3 regions of the Lysobacter gummosus genome follow, and region 3 is predicted to be linked to each of the others. Evidence: predicted binding sites of a transcription regulator. Region 3 holds the regulator's gene; each other region holds the start of a gene.
What was found. The regulator sigma-54, encoded in region 3, starts transcription at its own class of promoters, with help from an activator protein. The targets are predictions, from matches to a motif close to TGGCACGNGCNTTGC.

Region 1: a site for sigma-54 is predicted at 2,705-2,719, ahead of pgaA (poly-beta-1,6 N-acetyl-D-glucosamine export porin PgaA). Genes of this name have one in related genera too.
Region 2: a site for sigma-54 is predicted at 4,981-4,995, ahead of glnA (type I glutamate--ammonia ligase). Genes of this name have one in related genera too.

Annotation. Positions count from the first base shown of each region.
Region 1 covers NZ_CP011131.1:2,107,626-2,115,469, reverse strand. The annotation lists gene LG3211_RS08750 (GH92 family glycosyl hydrolase) at 1-2,496, opposite strand, end outside; gene pgaA (poly-beta-1,6 N-acetyl-D-glucosamine export porin PgaA) at 2,812-4,902, shown strand; gene pgaB (poly-beta-1,6-N-acetyl-D-glucosamine N-deacetylase PgaB) at 4,905-6,863, shown strand; gene pgaC (poly-beta-1,6-N-acetyl-D-glucosamine synthase) at 6,927-7,844, shown strand, end outside.
Region 2 covers NZ_CP011131.1:200,276-208,119, forward strand. The annotation lists gene LG3211_RS00825 (tetratricopeptide repeat protein) at 1-470, shown strand, start outside; gene LG3211_RS00830 (YbhB/YbcL family Raf kinase inhibitor-like protein) at 646-1,272, shown strand; gene LG3211_RS00835 (RDD family protein) at 1,375-1,848, shown strand; gene LG3211_RS00840 (RDD family protein) at 2,010-2,474, shown strand; gene LG3211_RS00845 (META and DUF4377 domain-containing protein) at 2,498-3,334, opposite strand; gene LG3211_RS00850 (DUF2750 domain-containing protein) at 3,435-3,950, opposite strand; gene LG3211_RS00855 (undecaprenyl-diphosphate phosphatase) at 3,983-4,789, opposite strand; gene glnA (type I glutamate--ammonia ligase) at 5,076-6,485, shown strand; gene LG3211_RS00865 (GNAT family N-acetyltransferase) at 6,750-7,208, shown strand; gene LG3211_RS00870 (TorF family putative porin) at 7,408-7,844, shown strand, end outside.
Region 3 covers NZ_CP011131.1:1,379,130-1,386,973, reverse strand. The annotation lists gene LG3211_RS05635 (KdsC family phosphatase) at 1-393, shown strand, start outside; gene lptC (LPS export ABC transporter periplasmic protein LptC) at 390-956, shown strand; gene lptA (lipopolysaccharide transport periplasmic protein LptA) at 937-1,506, shown strand; gene lptB (LPS export ABC transporter ATP-binding protein) at 1,506-2,225, shown strand; gene LG3211_RS05615 (RNA polymerase factor sigma-54) at 2,322-3,776, shown strand; gene hpf (ribosome hibernation-promoting factor, HPF/YfiA family) at 4,220-4,546, shown strand; gene LG3211_RS05605 (PTS sugar transporter subunit IIA) at 4,603-5,067, shown strand; gene hprK (HPr(Ser) kinase/phosphatase) at 5,369-6,319, shown strand; gene rapZ (RNase adapter RapZ) at 6,397-7,263, shown strand; gene LG3211_RS05590 (EF-hand domain-containing protein) at 7,537-7,844, shown strand, end outside.

The sequences.
Region 1 (7,844 bases), 730 kb from region 3:
GTGGATCACCCCGCCGTAGCTGCCGACATCGAACGTGCCCGGGGTCGAGAAGAACAGGTCCAGCTTGTTGCCCAGGGCGCTGCGGCCGCCGTACAACGCGACCAGGCCGGCGCCGTCCTGCGGCGCGTGGAAGGCCATGTTCCAGGCGTCGGTCTCGGTGTAGTCGCCGCCCCAGCGGGTGGGATCGAATTCGCTCGCGGTGTAGCGCCAGCGGCCGTCGCGGTGGCGGCCGACGAAGAAGCCTAACTGCGGATGGAACAAGTTGGCGTAGCCCAGCGCGCGATTGCGGTAATACGCCGCATCGTCGGCGTAGCTGCCGCGGTACGGATCGTCGCCGCCGCTTTCGCGCGACAGCGCCGAGGCCAGGCGCGCGATAGCGAAATCGTTGATGTAGCCGTCCATCGACCACGACAGACCTTCGTCGGTGCTGGTGTCGGTGTAGCCCTTGAAGATCGCGCGCTCGATGCCCTTGCGTCCGGCGCCCGGCACCGGGCTGACGGTGGAGGCGTTGCGGATCGCCGACTGATAGAACGAGCGCACATCGAAATTGCGCACTCCTTTGAGCCAGGCATCGGCGAAGGCGACGTCGGAGCTGGTGCCGACCATCAGATCGGCATAGCCCGGCGAAGACCAGCGCGCGATCCAGCCGCCGTCGCGGTACTGCTGGACGAAGCCGTCGATCATCTCGCCGGCATGCTTGGGCGTGAACAGCACATACGCCGGCCAGCTGGTGCGATAGGTGTCCCAGAAGCCGTTGTTGACGTAGACCTGCCCGTCCATCACCGCAGCGCCCGTGCGCGTCGCGCTGCTGGCGCCCGCGGCCGGCGAGAACGCGCTGGCGTACTGGTACAGCGGACGCTCGGCGGTGCCGGTGTTCTCCGATCCGCTGTTGGGATACAGGAACAGGCGATACAGATTGGAGTACAAGGTCGCGCGCTCGTGCTCGGCCGCGCCCTCGACCTGGACGATGCTCAACTGCGCGTCCCAGGCCGCGCGCGCGCGTTCGCGCACGCTGTCGAAGCTGTCGCTGTCGGCGATTTCCAGCTGCAGGTTGCGCTGCGCCTGCTCCACGCCGATCAGCGAGGTGGCGATGCGCATGCTGACCTGCCGCGCCGGATCGGCGGACAGATCGAAGCCGTACCAGGCCGAGACGCGGTTGCGGTCCTTGGCGCGGTCCAGGCGCGCGCCGTCCTTGATCGGCCGGTCGAAGCGCGCATAGAAATACAGACGGCCGGCGCCGGCGGACAGCTTGCTCTTGCTCTCGGTCCAGCCGCTCAGGCCGCGGCCATCGCGATCGAGCACGATGTCGCCGTGCTCGTCGCGCTGATCGAACAGCAACTGCGCATGCCCGTCGGGATAGGTGAAGCGCAGCATCGCGGCGTGATCGGTCGGCGTCATCTCGGCGATCAGGCCGTTGTCGAAACGCACGCGGTAATAGTCGGCGCGCGCGGTTTCCTGCTCGTGGCCGAAGCTCAGGCCGCGCTTGGCGCGATCGAACTGCGGCGCGCCCTCGCCCAGCGCCGGCAGGATGTGGAAGGTCTGCCGGTCGCCCATCCACGGGCTGGGCTCGTGCGACAGCGCGAAGGCTTCGATGCGCGGGCGATTGTCCTCGCCGTTGCGCTCCTGGTACTGATAGATCCAGTCCGAGCCGGCGTTGGTGGTCGGCGTCCAGAAATTGAACCCGTGCGGCAGCGCCACCGCCGGAAAGGTGTTGCCGCGCGAGTAGCGCGAATTGGAATTGCTGCCGCGGCGGGTGTCGACGTAATCACTGGGATGCTCGGCCGCCCGCTTGTCCGGGTTTTTCTTCAACGGCGCCGGTTCGATCCGCACATCGTCCAGATAGCCGCGATAGGCCTGGCCGCGTTCGCCCTCGTGCACCAGCACGATCTGGCGCACGCGGCGGCCGGCGGCGACCTCGCCGATGCGGCTGGCCACCGCGTTCCACTGATCCGGATACAACAGCCGCGCCGCGCCTTGCCCGCGCGCGGTCAGCGGATTGCCGTAGCGATCCAGCGGCTTGAGCTGCGACAGGCGGCTGCCGTCGTCGAACACCAGATCGATGGCGACATAGGTCGAGGCATTGCGCAGGTTATCGAGCTGCGACACCGGCGCGGGCGCGGCGACGTTGGCCGGCGACAACGGAAACAGCCGGTACGACAGCTCGCTGTCCTTGCCGATGGCGATATCGACCTCGAACACCTGCGCCAGTTGCTCGGCGCCGCTGCCGTCGCCTTCGAAGCGCAGCGAATGCACGCCGGTGAAGCCGGCCCCGGCCTTGGCGGTCAGGGCCGCGGCCGCGGGCGGGCCGCCGTCGAGGCTCACGTGCATGGCGTCGGCGGCCAGCGGCGCCGGCGCCGGATCGGCGGCTTCGAACGAACTCCAGAACTGGCGCGGCTTGGCCGCGGCGGCGGGCCCGGCGATCGCGCAGGCCAGGGCCCAAGTCAGCGCCGCCCTGCCCAGCACGGTGCCACGGCGGTTCTCTCTACGTGCCGACATATCCGCTCCACAGTGCCCACGAACGGCATGCCGTTCTGCCGCCGCGCGCCGATGTGTGACGTCGCGGCCCCATCAGAGATTGATTTAAATCGATCTAAATTCAGCTTGTCAAACCGCGATGCAGCATTTTCGAGCCCATTCATCAGCAAAAAATAGCTTAAATAACAATTGCTTAAGCCAATACAGGGCGATTGCTTTCACACCCCTTTGGCACAGCTCTTGCGTCAATACTCAAATAACGTGACTTGTTTCACATTTTTATTTGCACCAAGTCACGCTCTGCGACACTCCCCACCCTTCGGAACTCGGTCTCCAATGCCGATACAGCATCGTCTTGCCCTGTCCATCGCTCTGGCGATCGCGACCGCAACCTGCCCATTTGCGTCAGTTGTTGCCTCGCCGAGTCAGTCAGCCGCTGCCGACCCCCTGCCCGAGATCGAGCGCCTGCGCGCCGACCGGCAATGGCTGGCCGCGTTGTCGCGGATCGAAAGCGCGCAGGCGGCCCGTCCTGGCGATGATCGCCTGTACCGCCTGCAGGTGCTGACCCTGGCCGATCTGGGCGGCGCCGACCGCGCCTGGGACTTGTATCAGGCGCGCCCGCAGTTGTTCAGCGCGGAAGAACGCCAGCGACTGGATTCCGACCGCCTCGCCCGCCGCGTGCTGTGGGGCACGCTGTTTCCCGAGAGCGAAACCGCGCGCCTGACCGAGATGCGCGAAGCCCATGGTGCGCTCGAACAGCACCGCGCCGCGCAGACCCCGCAGCAACAGCAAGCCGATCTGCGCACGCGCTTCGACGAACTGGTGCTGCTCAACCATCTGGAGCGTCACGCCGAAGTCGTCGAGCGCTACCGCGCCCTGCAGGCCGAGAACGTGCAATTGCCGATGTACGCGCTGGCCAAGGTCGGCGCCTCGCTGCTGGCCGACAAGCATCCGGAGGAAGCCGCGACGGTGCTCGAACGCGTCACCCGCGAATGGCCGGAAGACCAGGATTCGCAGCTGCAACTGGCCTATGCGTACTCCGAGGCCGAGCGCTTCGACGACGCCTACGCGCAACTGGAAAAGATCAAGGCCGCGCAGCCCGCGTTCGTGCGCGTCGCCGGCGCCAAGGAAAGCCATGAGAACTGGCGCCACTACGACGCCGACAGCCACCTGACCATGATCCGTCTCTACGGCGAGGACACGGTCGGCGCGCAGAAGTATCTCGAAAGCCTCGCCGCGATCGGCCCCACCAACGCCGGCCTGCAAAGCGACCTGGGCGTGACTTATCAAAAGCGCGGCTGGACCGATCGCGCGCTGGAGCGCTTCCGCATCGCCAGCACGCTGGAGCCGACCAACGTCGGCGCGCGCATCGGCCAGGTCGGCGCGCATCTGCAACACAACCGGGTGGATCTGGCCCGGCCGATTCACGACGAACTGCTGGCCAATCGCGCGCGCGACGTGCAGGTCAAGCAGATGGCGCAGTCCTGGGACAGCCGCATGGGCTGGCAATGGCTGGTCGGCAGCAGCTTCGGCCGCAGCGATGCGCGCGGCGGCGGCGCCACCGCATCGCCGCTGGGCAGCCGCGATGCCGAGCACCGCGTCGAAATTCAGAGCCCGCTGATCCACGACCGCTGGCGCCTGACCGCGCATGCGCGCGACGCCTGGGCCGATTATCCCGACGGCGCGTTCGGCAAGCAGCGCGTGCACGACCGCCGCACCGGCGTCGGCGCGTTGTACGTCTACGACCGTCTGAGCCTGGGTTTCGGCGTGGATCGGGCCAACGACCGCTGGCTAGACAGCAGCGACCGCACCGGTTACTACGCCGATGCCGGCTGGCGATTCGACGATGCCTGGTACGGCACCGCGTCGTGGTATCGCGGCACGCCGGAGGCTTCGCTGCAGGCGCGCCGCAGCGGCATCGACGCCGATGCGCTGAGCCTGGGCCTGCGTTACACGCCCAGCGAACGCACCAACCTGGGCGCGACCGCGCAGCAACTGCGCTACAGCGACGACAACACCCGCACCGCCTTCGGCCTCAACGGCGAGCAGCGCCTGTTTACCCGGCCGCACTTGCTGATCGACGGTCTCGCCGACGTGGCGACCAGCCGCGCCAGCCGCCGTGATGCTGACGTGCCCTATTTCAATCCCAGCCGCGATTCGTCGCTGAACCTGGGCCTGCGCTTCGACCATCTCGCCTGGCGCCGTTACGAGCGCCACTTCCGCCAACGCCTGACCGTGCAAGCCGGCTCGTACTGGCAGCAGGGCTACGGCAGCTATTGGATTCCGCAATTGCGCTACGAACACGAATGGCGTTTCGCCACCGGCCGCACTTTGAACTACGGCGTCAACTGGTCGCGACCGGTGTACGACGGCGTGCGCGAGGAACACCTCGGCTTCGATCTGACTTTCCGCTGGGGTGAACAATGAGCATGCAAGGTTTCGCGACGCAGGCGGCGATGATGCGCCTGGCTTTCAAGCGTCTGCTGTTCACCGCCGCGTTGGTGCTGGCGATGCCGCTCGCAGCCGCAGCGGCCGAGCCGGCCACGGCGATCGACCGCGGCGCCGCCGATGCGATCGCCCAGCAGGCCAAGGCCGATCAGCTGCTGGTGCTGAGCTACCACGACATCCGCGACGATGTCGCGCGCAAGGGCGATCCCGACGCCTACGCGGTCAGCACGCAGAACTTCGCCGCGCATCTGGACTGGCTGTCCGGCCACGGTTACCAGCCGGTTGCGCTGAGCGATGTCATCAAGGCCTCGCGCGGCGAAAAGAAGCTGCCGCCCAAGGCCGTGCTGCTGACCTTCGACGACGGCCTGCGCAGCATCTACACCCATGTGTTTCCGCTGCTGCGCGCGTATCGCTACCCCGCGCTGATGGCGGTGGTGACCGGCTGGGTGGATCTGCCGCGCGAAAAACAGGTCGATTACGGCCCGCGCATGTTCACTCACGACGATTTCGTCACCTGGGATCAGCTGCGCGAGATGCAGGCCTCGGGCCTGATCGAAATCGCCTCGCACAGCGACAATCTGCATCGCGGCGTGACCTCCAACCCGCAGGGCAACACCATGCCGGCGGCGATCACCCGCGAGTGGGACGCCAAGGCCCAGCGCTACGAGAGCGAAGCCGAGTATCTGGCGCGGGTGCGCAAGGATCTGTCCGCGAGCGCGGCCGCGATCAAGCGCGAGCTCGGCGTCTCGCCGCAGTCGGTGGTGTGGCCGTACGCGGCCTACAACAGCCAGACCAACGCCATCGCCGATCAGCTCGGCATGAACGTCACCTTCGACCTGGAGGGTCGCCATCAGGCGGTCGGCCGCGACCTGCACGGCCTGGCCCGCCTGCTGATGTTCGACAATCCCACCGTCAACGATCTGGCCTACGAACTGCGCCACGACGAAGAACTCGACGGCGTGCGCGCGCTGCAGGTGGATCTGGACTACGTCTACGACGCCGATCCGCAACAGCAGGCGCGCAATCTCGACAAGCTGATCGAGCGAGTCAAGCAGGTCGCGCCCAGCCACGTGTTCCTGCAGGCCTTCGCCGATCCCGACGGCAACGGCTCGGCCGATGCGATGTACTTCCCCAACCGCCATATGCCGATGCGCGCGGACCTGTACAACCGCGTCGCCTGGCAGCTCAAGACCCGCGCCCACGTCAAGGTGTTCGCCTGGTTGCCGGTGCTGGGCTTCGAACTGCCGGACAAGGCCTTGAACGCGCAGCTGGAAATCAAGGCCAGCAACCCGGCCGAGACCCATCGCCTCAATCCATTCGAACCGCGTACGCGCAAGATCGTCGCCGATCTGTACGAAGACCTCGCCGTCAGCGGCTACACCGAAGGCCTGCTGTTCCACGACGACGCGCTGCTGCGCGAGGACGAACTGCGCGGGCAGGCGCCGGCCGATCCGGCCGCGCGCACCCAGGCCTTGATCGGATTCACGCAGGAGCTGGCGCGCGCCGCCGGCAAGTGGCGGCCGAAGCTGATCACCGTGCGCAACCTGTTCGCCGCGCCGGTGCTCGATCCGAACAGCGAGGCCTGGTTCGCGCAGAATCTGGCCGCGTTCAACCAAGCCTACGACTACACCGCGGTGATGGCGATGCCGTGGATGGAGAACAGCCGCGATCCGCAGCGTTGGATGGACGTGCTGATGACCAAGGTCAAGCAGTCGCCGCGCGGCCTGGCCCGCACCATCTTCGAACTGCAGACCGTGGACTGGCGTCACCAGGATCGTCCGATCCCGGCCGCGCAACTCAAGGCGATGGCGCGCCGGCTGCAAGCCGCCGGCGCACGCCATCTGGCCTGGTATCCGGACAACTTCATCGACGACCGCCCTTCCACCGCCGACGCTCGCGAAATCATGTCCGCGCGCGGCTTTCCCTACCTCGAACGCTGAACCAACGGTGGCCGCGACCGCGGCCACGACGCAAGTCCGCCGTCACACCGTCATGAGATCGCCATGAATCCTGCCGCAAGCCCACTACTTACTGCGCTGTTTCAGTTCGCGTTCTTCTATCCGATCGTGATGTCGTTCTTCTGGATATCCGGCGGGCTGTACTACTACTTCCGTCGCGAACGCCACGCGCGGCCGCGCACCGATCCGCCGCCGATGAGCGACGCGCCGTTCGTGTCGATCCTGATCCCGTGCCACAACGAGGGCGATCACGTCCACGAAACCATCGGCGCGGCGCTGGCGCAGCGTTATCCGGACTTCGAGGTGATCGCCATCAACGACGGCAGCCGCGACGATACCGGCGAAAAGCTCAACCGCCTGGCCGCGCAGCACGATCGCCTGCGCGTGGTCCACCTGGACCGCAACCTGGGCAAGGCCAACGCCATGCGCATGGGCGCGCTGGCGGCGCGCGCGGAGTATCTGGTGTGCATCGACGGCGACGCGCTGCTGGACGAATTCGCCACCCACTGGATGGTCTGGCATCTGTGCCAAGGCGCGCGGGTCGGCGCGGTCACCGGCAATCCGCGCATCCGCAACCGCTCGACCCTGCTCGGACGGCTGCAGGTCGGCGAGTTCTCTTCGATCATCGGCATGATCAAGCGCGCCCAGCGCGTCTACGGTCGCATCTTCACCGTGTCCGGGGTGATCTGCGCGTTCCGGCGCAGCGCCCTGCACCGGATCGGCTACTGGTCCGACAGCATGGTCACGGAAGACATCGACATCAGCTGGCGCCTGCAGATAGACCACTGGGACATCCGCTACGAGCCCAACGCGATGTGCTTCATCCTCATGCCCGAAACCCTCAAGGGCCTGTGGAAGCAGCGCCTGCGCTGGGCCCAGGGCGGCGTGGAAGTGTTGCTGCGCCATACCCGCGATCTGTTCTCCTGGCGCAAGCGACGCATGTGGGCGGTGCTGGCCGAATAC
Region 2 (7,844 bases), 1.2 Mb from region 3:
CGCGCGGCGCCGCCGACGGCCCGGTGTTCGACTGGCTGCTGTGGTGGGACAACGCGCTGTTGCGCGCGTTGCGTCCATATCTGTCGGAAGCCTTCCTGCTGATTCCGATCCGCGATCCGCGCGACATGCTGCTGGACTGGCTGGCCTCCGGCAGCCCGACGCCGTATGCGCTGCCCACGCCGGAAGACGGCGCGCGCTGGCTGGCGCAGTGCCTGGACCAGATCGCCGATCTGCACGAAGGCAATCTGTTCCCGCACAACCTGGTGCGCCTGGACGAAACCGGCGAAGACCCCGGCGCGATCGCGCAGATCATCGCCGACACCCTGCGCGTGCAGGTGTCGCTGCCCGGCGGCATCGCGATGAGCGAGCGCCTCGGCAACGGCCGTTGGCGCGCCTACCAGGGCGCGCTGGGCGAAGCGTTCGCGTTGCTCGCGCCGGTGGCCAAGCGTTTGGGCTATCCGCAGGCCTGAGCGCGCGCCGGTAGCGACGGCCGCTGCGATCGACCACCCGGTTCGCGGCGGCCGGCTACGGAATACTTCGCCGGGCGGATCGATCCATGGCGGATCGATGCCGCGCGTTATCGTGCACCCTCACTGTCTTGGTGCGATGCCCGCACCGCGAATCAGCAGCGCCCAGGAGCCCTTCATGCGCATTCACAGCAACAGCTTCCAGCACCGTCAACGCCTGCCGGCCGAATTCGCCGCCGGCCAGGCCAGCGGCGACGGCTATGGCTTCGCGCCGAACCGCAATCCGCATCTGGCCTGGGATGAGGTACCGCAGGGAGCGCGTTCGTTCGCGCTGGTGTGCATCGACCCGGACGTGCCGACCGTGGCCGAGATGGTCGGGCGCAGCGACGTGCAGATTCCCGAGCATCAGGTGCGCACCGATTTCATCCATTGGGTGGTCGCCGACATCGCCGCCGACGTGCGCGAGATCGCTGCCGGCAGTTGCAGCGACGGCGTGACCGCGCACGGCAAGCGCGATCCGTCCGGCCCGCGCGGCTCGCGCCAGGGCCTCAACGACTACACCGGCTGGTTCGCCGGCGATCCGGACATGGCCGGCGACTGGCACGGCTACGACGGCCCGTTCCCGCCGCCGAACGATCTGCGTCTGCACCGCTATTTCTTCCGCGTGTTCGCGCTCGACGTGGAGCGGCTGGAACTGGACGCGCGCTTCACCGCCGCCGACGTGTTGAACGCGATGCAGGGCCATGTGCTGGGGGAGGCGTCGATCTACGGCACCTACTCGCTCAACCCCGCGGTGAAGGGCTGAGCCAGTGAGCGCGACGCGAGTGGAGCGCCGATCCGGCTTGCCTTTGACCGACCGCGCCGGCGCCGATCCGCGGCGCGCGGCGATTCTCCACCGAGCGACGAAATGAACGACCCGCACAACCCCTACGATGCGCCGCAGACCCAAGTGCGCGCCGAACGCATCGCGCAACTGGTCACCGCCACGCGCGGCCAGCGCCTGATCAACTACCTGATCGACTCGCTGGCCTGCGTCGCCTTGATCGTCTGCGCGCTGACGCTGTACACCGCTTACGATCCGGCCGTGGTGAACTCGCTGCGCGAGCCGAACATGCTCCGCGACTGGGTCATGACGCCGATCGCGCTGCTGATCTACTACGTGCCGATGGAAGGCATGTTCGGCGTCACCCTGGGCAAGCTGGTCACCAATACCCGGGTGGTGGACGAACAAGGCCGCCCGCCGAGTTGGGGCCAGGTGTTGGGCCGCACCGCCGCGCGGCTGATTCCGTTCGAACAATTCACCATCCTGTTCTCCGGGACCGAACGCGTCGCCGCCTGGCACGATCGCCTGCCCAAGACCCTGGTGGTGCGGGCGCGCTGAAGCGTGTTCATCCGCGCATCTGGCGACCGAACGCGGAACGCGCCATCGGCCTCGTTGCGCCGGCCGCGGGCGCGGCTTAGAGTCGCCGCAAAGCATTCGCAGGCCGGATTTAGTTGAAGCGCCGTGGACAGCGCGGCCATACAAGGAAGCAGGTTGAAGCCATGAGCGACGAACACAATCCCTACCAGGTAGTCTCGCGCGTCAGCGCCGCACCCATCCCGACGGCGTATGCGCAGGCCGGCTACGAGGCCGCCGGCTACGGCCGGCGTTTCGCCAACTACTTAATCGATTCGACGATCGCCGGCATGATCAAGGTCGCGATCATAATCGTCGTCGGCCGCTCGGCGATCTATCACTCGCCGCTCAAGGACGTGTTCTTCACCTTCGCGATAATAATGGTCTACTACATCATGATGGAGGGCTTGTTCGGCGCGACCGTCGGCAAGTTCGTCACCGGCACGCGCGTGGTCGACAACGAAGACCAGCCGCCCGGTTGGGGCAGCATCATCGTGCGCACCCTGGGTCGCTGCATTCCGTTCGAGCCGTTCTCGATCTTCTTCTCCGGCGAAGATCGCATCGCCTGGCACGACCGTCTGTCCGAGACGCGGGTGGTCAGGAAGTCCTGACCAACCCGGCTCGCGATACGTACTTACCTGGCTGGAACCAGTTCGCTCTCGACCACCATGTCGAGCACGTACGCCACCGACGACGCATCGGCCGGCGGGTTCTTGATGTCGAACTTCTTGATCCGTACGACGTTGCGCACGCCGGCTTCGTGCGTGTAGCCCTCGATGTCCTGGTAGAGGAAATGCCAGTCCTCCGTCGGTGCCAGGGCGACGCCGTTGGCGTCGTACTTGCGCTCGCGCACCCACAGGCACTGGTAGTCGCGCATCAGCGGATGCGGGCAGCTGCGGCGCTGCGCGTCGACTTCCAGGAACATCGTCGTGCCGGCGCCGCCGTAACGCGTTTCCGGCGTCGGCTGGCCGCTCAGGACCAGCTTGCTGCCCGAGGCGGTGGTCAGCAGCAGGCGCGGTTGCTGCGCCTGGCCTTCGATCGCGAACTGGGTGCTGCCTTCGAGCTGCTTGGAAATCTCGCTGTCCATCTGCATCAGGCGCTGGTCCTGGCAGGCCATCAGCGTGGTCTGGAAATTCTTGACCTCGATCTTGTCGCCCTTGAGCGCATAGGTCGCGCCGACGTGATTGCAGCCGCCGGACACGCCCAGGCGGTCCTTGAGGAAGCTCAGCTGCAGGCCGTACTTGCCTTCGCGCTGCAGCACGCCGATCGGCTTGCCGGTAGCGTCGCTGGCGGTGTCGAGGTTCCAGCGATAGGCGCCCAGGTCGATGGACGAGTGGGCGGCGCCGGTGCTGGCGGAATCGCCGGCGGGCGCGGCGGCGTTGGCGTTGTTATGCGAGGGCGCGGCGCAGGCGGCGAGCAGGGCCAGCGACAGCGCGGCGGCGGAGAGGACGAGCGGGCGGGTGATGTTCATGGGGCGCAATGATCCGGGTTGCGTTGCGAAGACAGGATCAACGGGCCGGCGCGGGCGATGGGGTTGCGCGCGTTCAGCGGGCGGTCGGCGGCGCCGGCGCTCAGGACTTGGGCGGCTTGGCGAACTTCTGCATCAGCTCGCGCTGCGCGCGTTCCAGATCCAGGCCGCCGCTGCCGTCGGCCTCGTCGTCCACGGCGTCGTCGTCGAGCGCGGCATCCTCCGCGATCACCTCATCGATATGCGAAAGCAGCAGTCCCGCATCGACCGTCACGCTCTGCATGCGGTCGCTGGGAAACACGCCGACGGCGACCTTGGCCTGCATCAGCGCGGCGGCGGTGTGCTCGCGCCACGCGCCCAGCTCGCGCTCGGCCGGGGCGTACTCGCGCAACTGCGGCGCCTGCGCGAGCGAGGCGCGCGCGGTCGCGGCCGAGGGCCAGGCCGGCAGCAGTTCCTGGCCGTCTTCGTCGAACAAGGTCAGCACGAACTCGCCCGACATCGCGATCCAGAAGCGCCCGGTGCGCGCCACCGATTCCAGGAACGCGGCGTAGCGCTCCGGGCTGGACAGTTGGACGTACTCCAGCAACTGCTGTTCGGCGAGGCGGTCTTGTTCGTTCATCGGCGAGGTTCCGGCAAGGGATCGGCTGCGGATCAGCTGCCCGAGGGCATCAACAGCAGCAAGGCCGCGCCGAAGGCGAGGCGGTAGATCGCGAACGCGGTGAAGCGATGGCTCTGGATATAGCGCAACAGCCACTTCACCGCGATGAACGCGGTCACGGCCGAGGCGATGAAGGCCACCGCGAGCGCGCTCCAGTCCTCGCCGGCCGCGGCCGGGGTGCCGGCCACGTGCATCAGCTCGTAGCCGGTGGCCGCGAACATGGTCGGGATGCCGACCAGGAAGGCGAACTCGGTCGCCGCCGCGCGGCTGGTGGTGCCGGCCAGCAGGGCGATGAAGATCGTCGCCGCCGAACGCGAGGTGCCCGGGAACACGCCGGCCACGACCTGGGCCACGCCGACCAGCGCGGCCACGGTCCAGGTGATTTCGCTGCGTTCGCCCAGCGCGGCCGCGCGCTTGGCGGCGAAATGCTCGGCCGCGATCATCCACACGCCGCCCAGCACCAGCGCCCAGGCGATCGGGGTGACGTGGTCGGGCAGCTGGAAGCCGGCCTTCTTGACCGCGACGCCGAGCACCGCGGTGATGCCGAAGGCCAGGCCGAGCTTGAGCAGGTAGTCGAGGTTGTCGCGGCGGGTGAAACCGGTCGCCAGCCCCCACAGCCGCTTCCAGTAGATGACCACGACCGCGAGGATCGCGCCGGCCTGGATCGAAATATTGAACAGGTCAGAGCGGGCGCCGAGCCAGTGCTGCGCGATCAGCAGATGCCCGGTGCTGGAAATCGGCAGGAATTCGGTGATGCCTTCGATGATGCCCAGGAGGAGGGCGGCGAGCAGATCGGTCATGAGGGGCCGGGATTCGGGATGGGGGATTCGGGATTCGCCAAAGCCAGTGGCGAGGCGGCGGGCAGGATAGCCGAAATGGCTTTGATTCAATTTGGTGCGTAAGCTGATTTTATCGCACCAAACTAGTTCATTGCTGCGTTGCGTCACGCTTCTATTTCATATAAATCATGAGCTTGGAGCGGTTGGAAAGTTGGCACGCGCTTTGCATTCCCTATCGGCAGACGGCCTCAAAGCCCTCGCTTTGCACGAATCCCCAATCCCGCATCCCCAATCCCGGACCCAATCCATGTCTCTCGAACACGTCGAAAAGCTCGTCAAGGATCACAAGGTCGAATTCATCGATCTGCGTTTCACCGACATGCGTGGCGTCCAGCACCACGTGACCTTCCCCAAGTCGATCGTCGAGCCGGCGCTGTTCGAAGACGGCAAGATGTTCGACGGCTCCTCGATCAGCGGCTGGAAGGGCATCAACGAGTCGGACATGATCCTGCTGCCCGACGCTTCGACCGCGGTCCTGGATCCGTTCACCGCCGATCCGACCCTGATCCTGACCTGCGACATCCTCGACCCGGCCACCATGCAGGCCTATTCGCGCGACCCGCGCGGCGTGGCCAAGCGCGCCGAGGCCTATCTGAAGTCCAGCGGCATCGCCGACCAGGCCTTCTTCGGCCCGGAACCGGAATTCTTCATCTTCGACTCGGTGCGTTACGCCAATGAGATGGGCCACACCTTCTTCCACATCGATTCGGAAGAAGCGGCGTGGAACTCGGGCAAGGAATACGAAGGCGGCAACAGCGGCTACCGTCCGGGCGTGAAGGGCGGCTATTTCCCGGTCGCGCCGCTCGATTCGCTGCACGACATCCGCTCGGAGATGTGCAAGACGCTGGAAGCGGTCGGCATCGAAGTCGAAGTGCACCACCACGAAGTCGCCAACGCCGGCCAGTGCGAGATCGGCACCAAGTTCAACTCGCTGGTCGCCAAGGCCGACGAGCTGTTGACGATGAAGTACATCATCAAGAACGTCGCCCATCGCAACGGCAAGACCGCGACCTTCATGCCCAAGCCGATCGTCGGCGACAACGGCAGCGGCATGCACGTGCACCAGTCGCTGGCCAAGGGCGGCGTCAACCTGTTCTCCGGCGACGGCTACGGCGGCCTGTCGCAGATGGCGCTGTGGTACATCGGCGGCGTGTTCAAGCACGCGCGCGCCATCAACGCCTTCACCAACTCCGGCACCAACAGCTACAAGCGCCTGGTCCCGGGCTTCGAAGCCCCGGTGATGCTGGCCTACTCGGCGCGCAACCGTTCGGCGAGCTGCCGCATTCCGTACGTGGCCAACCCGAAGGCGCGCCGCATCGAAATGCGCTTCCCCGATCCGATCCAGTCGGGCTACCTGACCTTCGCCGCGCTGATGATGGCCGGCCTGGACGGCATCAAGAACCAGATCGATCCGGGCGCGCCGAGCGACAAGGATCTGTACGACCTGCCGCCGGAAGAAGAGAAGGGCATCCCGACCGTGTGCCATTCGCTCGACCAGGCGCTGGAAGCGTTGGACAAGGATCGCGAGTTCCTCAAGGCCGGCGGCGTGTTCACCGACGACTTCATCGACGGCTACATCGCGTTGAAGATGCAGGAAGTGACCAAATTCCGCGCCGCAACTCACCCGCTCGAATACCAGATGTACTACGCCGTCTAAAGAAGTTGCTGCATATGTGTATCGGGTCTTCGGACCGGCGGATGTCCGGCCCGGTCCTTGCGGACCGGGCGCTCACCGGGCCGGAATGCGCTTCAACGCATTCCGGAAAGCTCCCGGTTCGCCCGCTCGAATGCCAGATGTACTACGCGGTCTGAAGCAGTCCAGGCGCGCGCACAAGGTCCGCAACGGCAAGATTCCGCGCCGTTGCGGACCGATGCGCCGCGCGATTCGCAGCACCGTCGTGAACCAGGAGAGCAACGCCCGATGCACATCCGTACCGGCGAACTCGACCATCCCGAAGTGATCGCGCTGTTGCGCGAACACCTGCAGGGCATGGCCGAACTGTCGCCGCCGGAAAGCGTCCACGCGCTCGATCTGGACGGGCTCAGGCATCCGGACATCACGTTCTGGAGCGCCTGGGGCGAAGGCGATGATCTGCTCGGTTGCGGCGCACTCAAGCGGCTCGACGACGGGCATGGGGAAATCAAATCGATGCGCACCGCCAGTGCGCATCGACGTCGCGGCGTCGCCGCGGCGATGCTCGAACACATCCTCGGCGAGGCCGGCCGGCGCGAGTATCGGCGGCTGAGCCTGGAAACCGGCTCGATGGATGGATTCGAGCCGGCGCGCAGCCTGTACGCGCGTTACGGCTTCGACTACTGCGGGCCCTTCGCCGGATATCGCGACGATCCCAACAGCGTGTTCATGAGCAAAGCGTTGTAACCCACACACGGCCCGAGGCGAATGCCCCGGGCCGTTTTCGTTTTCCACTCACAACCCATGAGGACACGCACGACGGGCCAAGCCCGCCGCGGGGCGGCTTGTTTCCGAAAAACCGCGAGGGCGCCAACGAAGCGCCCCGCGATCACCGCGCACATCGCAATGACCGGGGAGGGGCCACCGCTTATGAGGAGCCTGCGTCATGTCGTCTCATCTCAAGACTGAAAACCACAACGCCGCTCACGCGGTGCACGCCCATGCCGTCGCCAAGGCGACGCTCGCACTCGCGCTCGCCTGCGCCGCGCTCGCGGCTACGCAAGCGCGCGCCGGAACCACGGGCTCGATCAGTCTGACCTCGGACTACCTGTTTCGCGGGGTCTCGCAGACCAATCAGGAGCCGGCTCTGCAGGGCGGTATCGAATACGCGCACGACAGCGGTTTCTACGTCGGCGCCTGGGGCAGCAACATCAGCTGGCTGTCGGACACGGTGGTCGTCGGCGACGACATCTCCAGCAGCCTGGAACTCGACGGTTATCTGGGCTATCGCGGCAAGGCCGGGGAGATCTTCTCGTACGACGTCGGCGTGTTGACCTACTACTACCCGGGCGACTACCCGTCCGGCTTCAACAGCCCGAACAC
Region 3 (7,844 bases):
GGCCAGGGCCTGTCGCTGTTGCGCAAGGCCGGGATCGCCGTGCATTTCGTCACCGCGCGCGGCGGCGCCATCGCCGCGCATCGCGCCGCCGAGCTCGGCGCGACCTCGCACGGCGATGTCAAAGACAAGCTGGTCTGCGTCAAGCTGATCGCGGAAGGCTTGGGCCTGACCCTGGAGCAAGTGGCGTTCATGGGCGACGACCTCGCCGATCTGCGCATCCTGCCGCACGTCGGCCTGGCGGTCGCGCCGGCCAACGCGCACGCCTGGGTGCGCGAGCGCGTGCACTGGCGCACCCATGCGCGCGGCGGCGAAGGCGCGGCGCGCGAGCTGTGCGATCTGCTGCTGGGCGCGCAAGGCCATGCCGAAGACATCTTGCACGGAGCGCTGGGATGAGCTGGCGCGGATGGTTCACCCTGATCCTGCTCACCGCCGCCGCGCTCAGCGGCTGGGCGCTGTGGTCGCAGCGCGACAAGCCGCTGGCCGGCAAGGCCAACGTGCAGCCCGACTACGTGCTCAACGATTTCGAAGTGGTCGTGCTCGACAAGACCGGCAAGGAATCGTTCACCCTGCGCGCACCCACGCTGACCCGCGATCCCAACATCAAGACCATGGACATCACCACGCCCTTGTTCCTGATTCCACCCAAGCCCGGCAGCCAGGGCGGCGCCTGGGAAGTGCGCTCGCAGCGCGGCTGGGTCAGCGCCGAGGCCGATGAAGTGCGGCTGCGCGGACAGGTCAAGGCCGACAGCACCAACGCCGAAGGCAAGCCGATCAAGATCGCCACCGAAGAGCTGAACGTGTTCCCGGACTCGAACAAGGCCACCTCGGCCGTCGCGGTCAACATGGTCCAGCCGGGCACTATACTGAGCGGTCTGGGCCTTGAGGCCGACCTCGAGACCAAGAACGTGATCCTCAAATCCAACGTCAAGGCGCGCTATGAAGCGAAAGCCCGCTAATCATTTGCCGGCCCTGTGCCTGGCCGCGCTGCTGATGGCGCCGGCCGTGGGCGTTCAGGCCCGTTCGTCCGACCGCAATCAGCCGCTGGATGCCGATGCCGACCAGAGCAGCTGCCAGGTAAGCAACGATGCCGGCCCCTGCGTATTGACCGGCAATGTCAAGATCGTCCAGGGCACCTTGGTGATCAACGCCGCCAAGGCCGATATCAAGCGCAGCAACGGCGACATCAGTTTCGTCACGCTGACCGGTTCGCAAGTCACCCTGAAACAGGAACTCGACGACGGTAAACCGTTCAACGGTCGCGCCAACAAGATCGATTACGACATGCCCAAGGACACCGTGACACTCACGGGTAATGCCTTCGTGGACAACGCCGGTCAAACCATTACCAGCGGGCGCATCGTCTACAACACCAAGACCGGCCAGGTCGACAGCGGCGGCGTGGGCAGCCGTGTGAGCATACGCATGCCCCCCAAAACCCAGGACAAACCGGCACCGCCGGCTAACAAGCCGAGCCCGACCAAGCCTGCGCCCAAGGGAGGCGGCTGATGCTGGTCGCCCAAGGCCTGCGCAAGGCCTACCGCCAGCGCGAGGTCGTGCGCGATTTCGGCCTGACCCTGGACGCGGGCGAAGTGGTCGGCCTGCTCGGCCCCAACGGCGCCGGCAAGACCACCTGCTTCTACATGATCGTCGGCCTGGTCCCGGCCGACGCCGGCACCATCGTGCTCGACGGCAAGGACATCACCGCCGAGCCGATGTACGCGCGCGCCAAGTACGGCGTCGGCTACCTGCCGCAGGAACCGTCCGTGTTCCGCAAGCTCAGCGTGGCCGACAATCTGCGCCTGGTGCTGGAGCTGCGCGACGACCTCGACCGCCGCGGCATCGAGCGCGAACTGGCCAGCCTGATGGACGAATTGCAGGTGACCCACGTCGCCGACCAGCTCGGCGCCAGCCTGTCCGGCGGCGAGCGCCGCCGCGTGGAAATCGCGCGCGCCCTGGCCGCCCGCCCGCGCCTGATGCTGCTGGACGAGCCTTTCGCCGGTGTCGACCCCATTTCGGTCGGCGAAATCCAGCGAATCGTGCGCCATCTCAAGAATCGCGGGATCGGCGTCCTCATCACGGACCATAACGTTCGCGAAACCTTGGGCATTTGCGATCGGGCGTATATCCTGAACGACGGCGGCGTGCTCGCGCAGGGGGCTCCGGACGCGCTGCTGGCCAATCCCGATGTCCGTCGCGTCTACCTGGGCGAAACCTTCCGTCTGTAACCTTCCGGTTGCCGGGCGTGAAAGACGCCCGCGATGCACGACTCGGCCGACTGACATTTCAGGTCGTTGCCTTTCAGGTCGCGTCAGCCATCGAACATGAAGCCCCGCCTCCAAGCCTCTCTCGGACAACAGCTCGTAATGACGCCGCAATTGCGGCAGGCGATCCGCCTGCTGCAGCTGTCGGCTGTGGAACTGGAAGCTGAACTGGCGAGCGCGGTAGAGAGCAACCCGCTGCTGGACTGGACCGAGCCGTCCGCGCCGGGCAGCGAGGACGAAATCCGTCCGCCGCCGACCTCGGCCTCGGCCAGCGAAGACGCCGACCACGGCGAAGGCCCCGGCCCCGGCAGCGACGCGCCCACGCCCGAGCCGGAATGGACGATGGACGACGGCGAGACTTGGTACGACCGGGTCGGCCCGTCCGACAACGACGAAGACTCGCCCGCGGCCGAACAGGTCGCCGAGGCCGAAACCCTGCTCGATCACCTGCTGTGGCAGCTGCACCTGAGCCCGCTGTCGTTGCGCGACCGCAGCATCGGCGTGGCCCTGATCGAAGCCATCGACGACGACGGTTACCTGCGCGAGCCGCTGCAGGCCATCGCCGATTCGCTCGCCCCGGAACTCACCGTCGGCGAAGACGAAGTGCTGACGGTGCTGCATCAGGTCCAGCGTTTCGACCCGGTCGGCACCGGCGCGCGCTCGCTCGGCGAATGCCTGAGCCTGCAATTGAGCACCCTGCCCGACGACACGCCGGGCAAGGCGCTGGCGCTGCAGATCTGCGCCGGCCCGCTGGAACGGCTGCCGCGCGTGGGCGCGGCCGGGCTGGCTTCCGAATTCAAGCTGGAGGTCGCCGAGGTCGATATCGCGGTGCAGTTGCTGCGCTCGCTCGATCCGCGCCCGGGCGCGCAGATGGGCGCGATCTCCACCGACACCTACGTCACTCCCGATGTCGTGATCTGGCGCCAGCGCGGCCTGTGGCGCGTGGCCTTGTCGGAAACGATGCGGCCGCGCATTTCCATCCATCGCGGCTACGAAGGCATGATCCGCCACGCCAGCGCCTCCGACGCCAGCTATTTGCGCGGGCATCTGCAGGAAGCGCGCTGGTTGCTCAAGAGCCTGGAAGCACGCGGCGACACCTTGCTGAAAGTCGCGCGCTGCCTGCTCAAGCAGCAGGCCGCGTTCCTGGAATTCGGCGACAGCGCCTTGCGCCCGCTGACCTTGCGTGAAGTCGCGAACGAAGTCGGATTGCACGAATCCACCGTCTCGCGGGCGATCGCGCGCAAGTACGCGCGCACCCCGCGCGGCACCGTGCCGCTGCGGGCGTTCTTCGCCTCGGGTATCGATACTGGCTCGGGCGGCGAAGCGTCCAGCACCGCGATCCAGGCCATGATCCGGCGCCTGATCGAAGCGGAAAACCCGCGCAAGCCCCTGTCCGACGCGCGCCTGGCCGAGACCTTGAAAGCCACCGGCGTGCCGGTCGCGCGCCGCACCGTCGCCAAATATCGCGAGGCGATGAGCATCCCCTCGTCTCAGGATCGCGTGCGCATGGCTTGAGGGCTTGTTGCCCTGGCCCCGATCCCCTTTCCCCTCCGGCGTTCCCTTCTCCCGCCTGCGGGAGAAGGTGCCCCGAAGGGGCGGATGAGGGCCCGCGCCGCATCGAGCCACCGCGCCATCGCTCCCCTTTCCTCAGCGGCGCAACAGGCGCTTGCCCAGACATTTCCACGCTCAGCGTGCCCCGCTTCCGCCAACCCCGTGGCTTATGCCTTTTGCCGCGAATCACATTGCAAAACTTTTACATCGCGCAAAAAACTCAGCCGTATCAAGACCTTCCAGCGCGGCTACTACCAAAGGACCAAGTCGGGCCCTTGCGCCGCAGACTCAGCGTGAGATGCTGGACTTCCTGGCTCCGGCCAGGGCGTCACCCGGTTCCGTTTCGGTCCGGCAAGACCGGGCGGAACACGTTTCTGCATTCACCCGCGACGTGAAGGAGGTCCCCGATGCGTATCGAAACCCACGGCCAGCAGCTCGAAGTCACCGCAGCTCTGCGCGACTACGTTGAAACCAAGCTGGCCCGTCTGCAACGACACTACGACCATCCCTTCGACGTGCGAACCCAGCTCAGTCTCGACAAGCCCGACCATCGAGCCGAAGCCACCATCCTCATCGCCGGCCGCACCCTGCACTGCGATGCCGCCGCGATCGACATGTACGCCGCCATCGACCTGCTCGCGGACAAGCTCGACCGGTTGCTGATGAAGCACAAGAGCAAGCAAGTGGACCACCACCGCGGCGAGAGCCTCGCCCGCAACGGCGAACTCACCTGAGCCCATAGCGTAAACTCCGCGCCAGCCACGTACCGCAAGCCACCTACAACGCCGTCATGCCGCTTTACGAACTGTTGAGCGCGGAGCGCGTTGCGATCCTGGTAGAACCCGGCGATCGCAACGCGGTGCTCGAAACCGCCGCGCGCATGCTGTCCGAAGGCAGCCCGCTGGTCACCGCCGCGCTCAGCGCCGGCTTGCAGGAACGCGAGAAACTCGCCAGCACCGCGATCGGCTACGGGGTCGCGATTCCGCATGGCCGCTCGCCCTTGTTCGAAAGCAGCCGCGGCGTATTCCTGCGGCTGGCGCAGCCGGTGGATTTCGGCGCTTCCGACGGCCAGCCGGTGGATCTGGTGCTGGCGATGGCGGTGCCCGAGCATCACGTTCAACAGCATCTGCAGCTGCTCGCCGAGCTCGCCGAGCGCTTCGCCGACGCCGGTTTTCGCGAGCGATTGCGCTCTGCGCCGAATGTGGCGGAGTTGAGTTATCGCCTGCTCGATCATTGCCGGCGCAGCGCGGCGTAAGTTGTCGCCGGCTATAGCCGCGTAACGCCCCGCCCTACCGAACCCCGCCTACCGATTCCTCCCTTTGAAAAAGGGGGGCCAGGGGGGATTTGCTTTTGCCCTGCCCAAAAGCAAAAGCAAATCCCCCGCTCCCCGATCGTTGACCTGAAACGCACCGGCGCCGGGCGCTCGCCCCCCTTTTTCAAAGGGGGCAATTTTTCGAAGGGCTGCGGTCGCATTCGCGCCAACCGCGCGGCCCCCTTCACAGCCCCACCCCAGCCCACGCAGGCGCCGTCATCGCTTTACTCGTAAACTTCCCCGCATGAGCAAAAGCATCCGTGCAGGCGAACTGTTCGAACAGCAGCGCGAGCGGCTCGCCCTGCGCTGGCTGGCCGGCCAACGCGGCGACGGGCGGCTGGTCGAGGCGGTCAATACCGTCGCCCGCCGGCCCTCGCTGGCCGGCTACCTCAACGCGATCTATCCGAACAAAGTGCAGATCCTCGGCACCGAGGAGCTGACCTGGCTCGACGGCCTGGACTCGCGGCTGCGCTGGGAAACCATCGAAAAGATCATCCAGTTCCGGCCGCTGGCCCTGGTCATCAGCAAGGACCAGCCCTGCCCGGAAGACCTGCGCATCGCCGCGGAGGAAACCGATACGCCGCTGTGGGTGTCGCCGCGACGCGGCCACGAGTTGCTCAATCACCTGCAATACCACCTGGCGCGTGCGCTGGCGCCGCAGATCACGCTGCACGGCGTGTTCATGGAAATCTATTCGATCGGCGTGCTGATCACCGGCGAATCGGGCTCGGGCAAAAGCGAACTCGCGCTGGAACTGGTGACGCGCGGGCATCGGCTGGTCGCCGACGACGCGCCCGAATTCACCCAGATCGCACCCGACGTGCTCGACGGCACCTGCCCGGACATGCTCCAGGACCTGCTGGAAGTGCGCGGCCTGGGCGTACTCAACATCCGCCAGATGTTCGGCGACACCGCGGTCAAGAACAACAAATACCTGCGCCTGATCGTGCACCTGACCAAGCCCATGAGCGAGCCCAAGCCGGCCGGCATCGAGCGCCTGACCGGCGACACCGGCCTGCGCCGCGTGCTCGATCTGGACGTGCCGATGATCACCCTGCCGGTCATGCCCGGCCGCAACCTGGCGGTGCTCACCGAAGCGGCCACGCGCCTGCACAGCCTGCGCATGAAAGGCCTGGACCCGGCCGCGGCCTTCATCGCCCGGCACAGCAACTTCCTGGAGCGCGGCGAATCGTGAGCGGCATCGAATCCCATCCCAATCCCGAAGCGGCCAACGAAGCGCGTTCCGGCGCCGAAGCCGCGCCGGAAGCGAGCATGTTCACCCTGGTCATCGTCAGCGGCATGTCCGGCTCGGGCAAATCGGTGGCGCTCAATACCTTCGAAGACCTGGGTTTCTACTGCGTCGATAACCTGCCGGCCGAGTTGCTGCCGCAGTTCGTGCAGAACGTGATCAAGGCCGAGGACGGCATGCCGACCAAGCTCGCGGTCGGCATCGACGTGCGCAACCGCCACAGCGATCTGGCGAATATTCCCGAGTGGCTGTCGGCGGTCGGCGCGCTCGGCGCGGACCCGAAGTTGGTGTTCTTCGAATCCAGCGACTCGGTGTTGCTCAAGCGTTATGCCGACACGCGCCGGCGCCATCCGCTGAGCCAGTTCGGCCTGGCCCTGGCCGATGCGATTTCGCTCGAACGCCAGGTGCTCAAGCCGCTGCGCCAGATCGCCGATGCGATCGTCGATACCAGCGAGCTCAATGTCCATCAGCTGCGCCGCCATGTCATCACCGAGTTCGGCCTGGGCGGCGAGGCCGGCATGTCGTTGCTGTTCGAGTCCTTCGCCTACCGCCGCGGCGTGCCGGCCGATGCCGACTTCGTCTTCGACGCGCGCGCGCTGCCCAATCCGCACTGGAATCCGGCGCTGCGTCCGCTGTCGGGCCGCGACGGCGGCGTGCGCGACTACATGGAAGCGCAGGACGACGTGAAGCTGTATGTCGAGCAGATCAGCCAGTTCCTCGACACCTGGCTGCCGCGGCTGCAATCGGACAGCACGCGCAGTTACGCGACGATCGCCTTCGGCTGCACCGGCGGGCGGCATCGGTCGGTGTATCTGGCCGAACGGCTCGCCGAGCATGCGCGGTTGCGTGGGTGGAATGAGGTGGCGGTGCATCATCGGGAGTTGGATTGAGGCGGGTTTTGCGTTGGCTTGATGCAAAAGCTAAATCCCCCCTCCCCCCTTTTTCAAAGGGGGGAACAGCAACAGCGCTGATGTGGGAGTGCAACGTCGAATTCGTTCTGCCATCACCTTCGACATGAATCGGCAGTGACCATATCGCCGCATGAATCGCCGCCGCTTACGAAATTTTCCCATCTCCGTGCCGAAATGCTTGCACGCCGCACCGTAGGTTTCGAACTACGCCGATAGCGTGATCCGGCGTTCCCGCAACCACGGAGCAGCGACATGAAACCCATGATCCGCAGCCTCAGTCCGATGCTGCTCGCCTTGCTGACCGGTCTGTCCGCGTCGGCGGCCTTCGCGCAGAACGGTTCTCCGCCCGGGTCGCGTCCCGCCGATCCGATGCCGACGTCCGATCCGATGCAACGCACCGAACCGCCGGTCAACGATCCGCGACGCGACGCGCGCACGCCGCCGCCCAGCGACGCTATCGGCCCGGCCACCTTCACCGAACTCGACAGCAACGGCGATCAGAAGATCAGCCGCGACGAGGCCGCGCTCGATGCGCGCCTGGCCGCGAACTTCTCCACCCA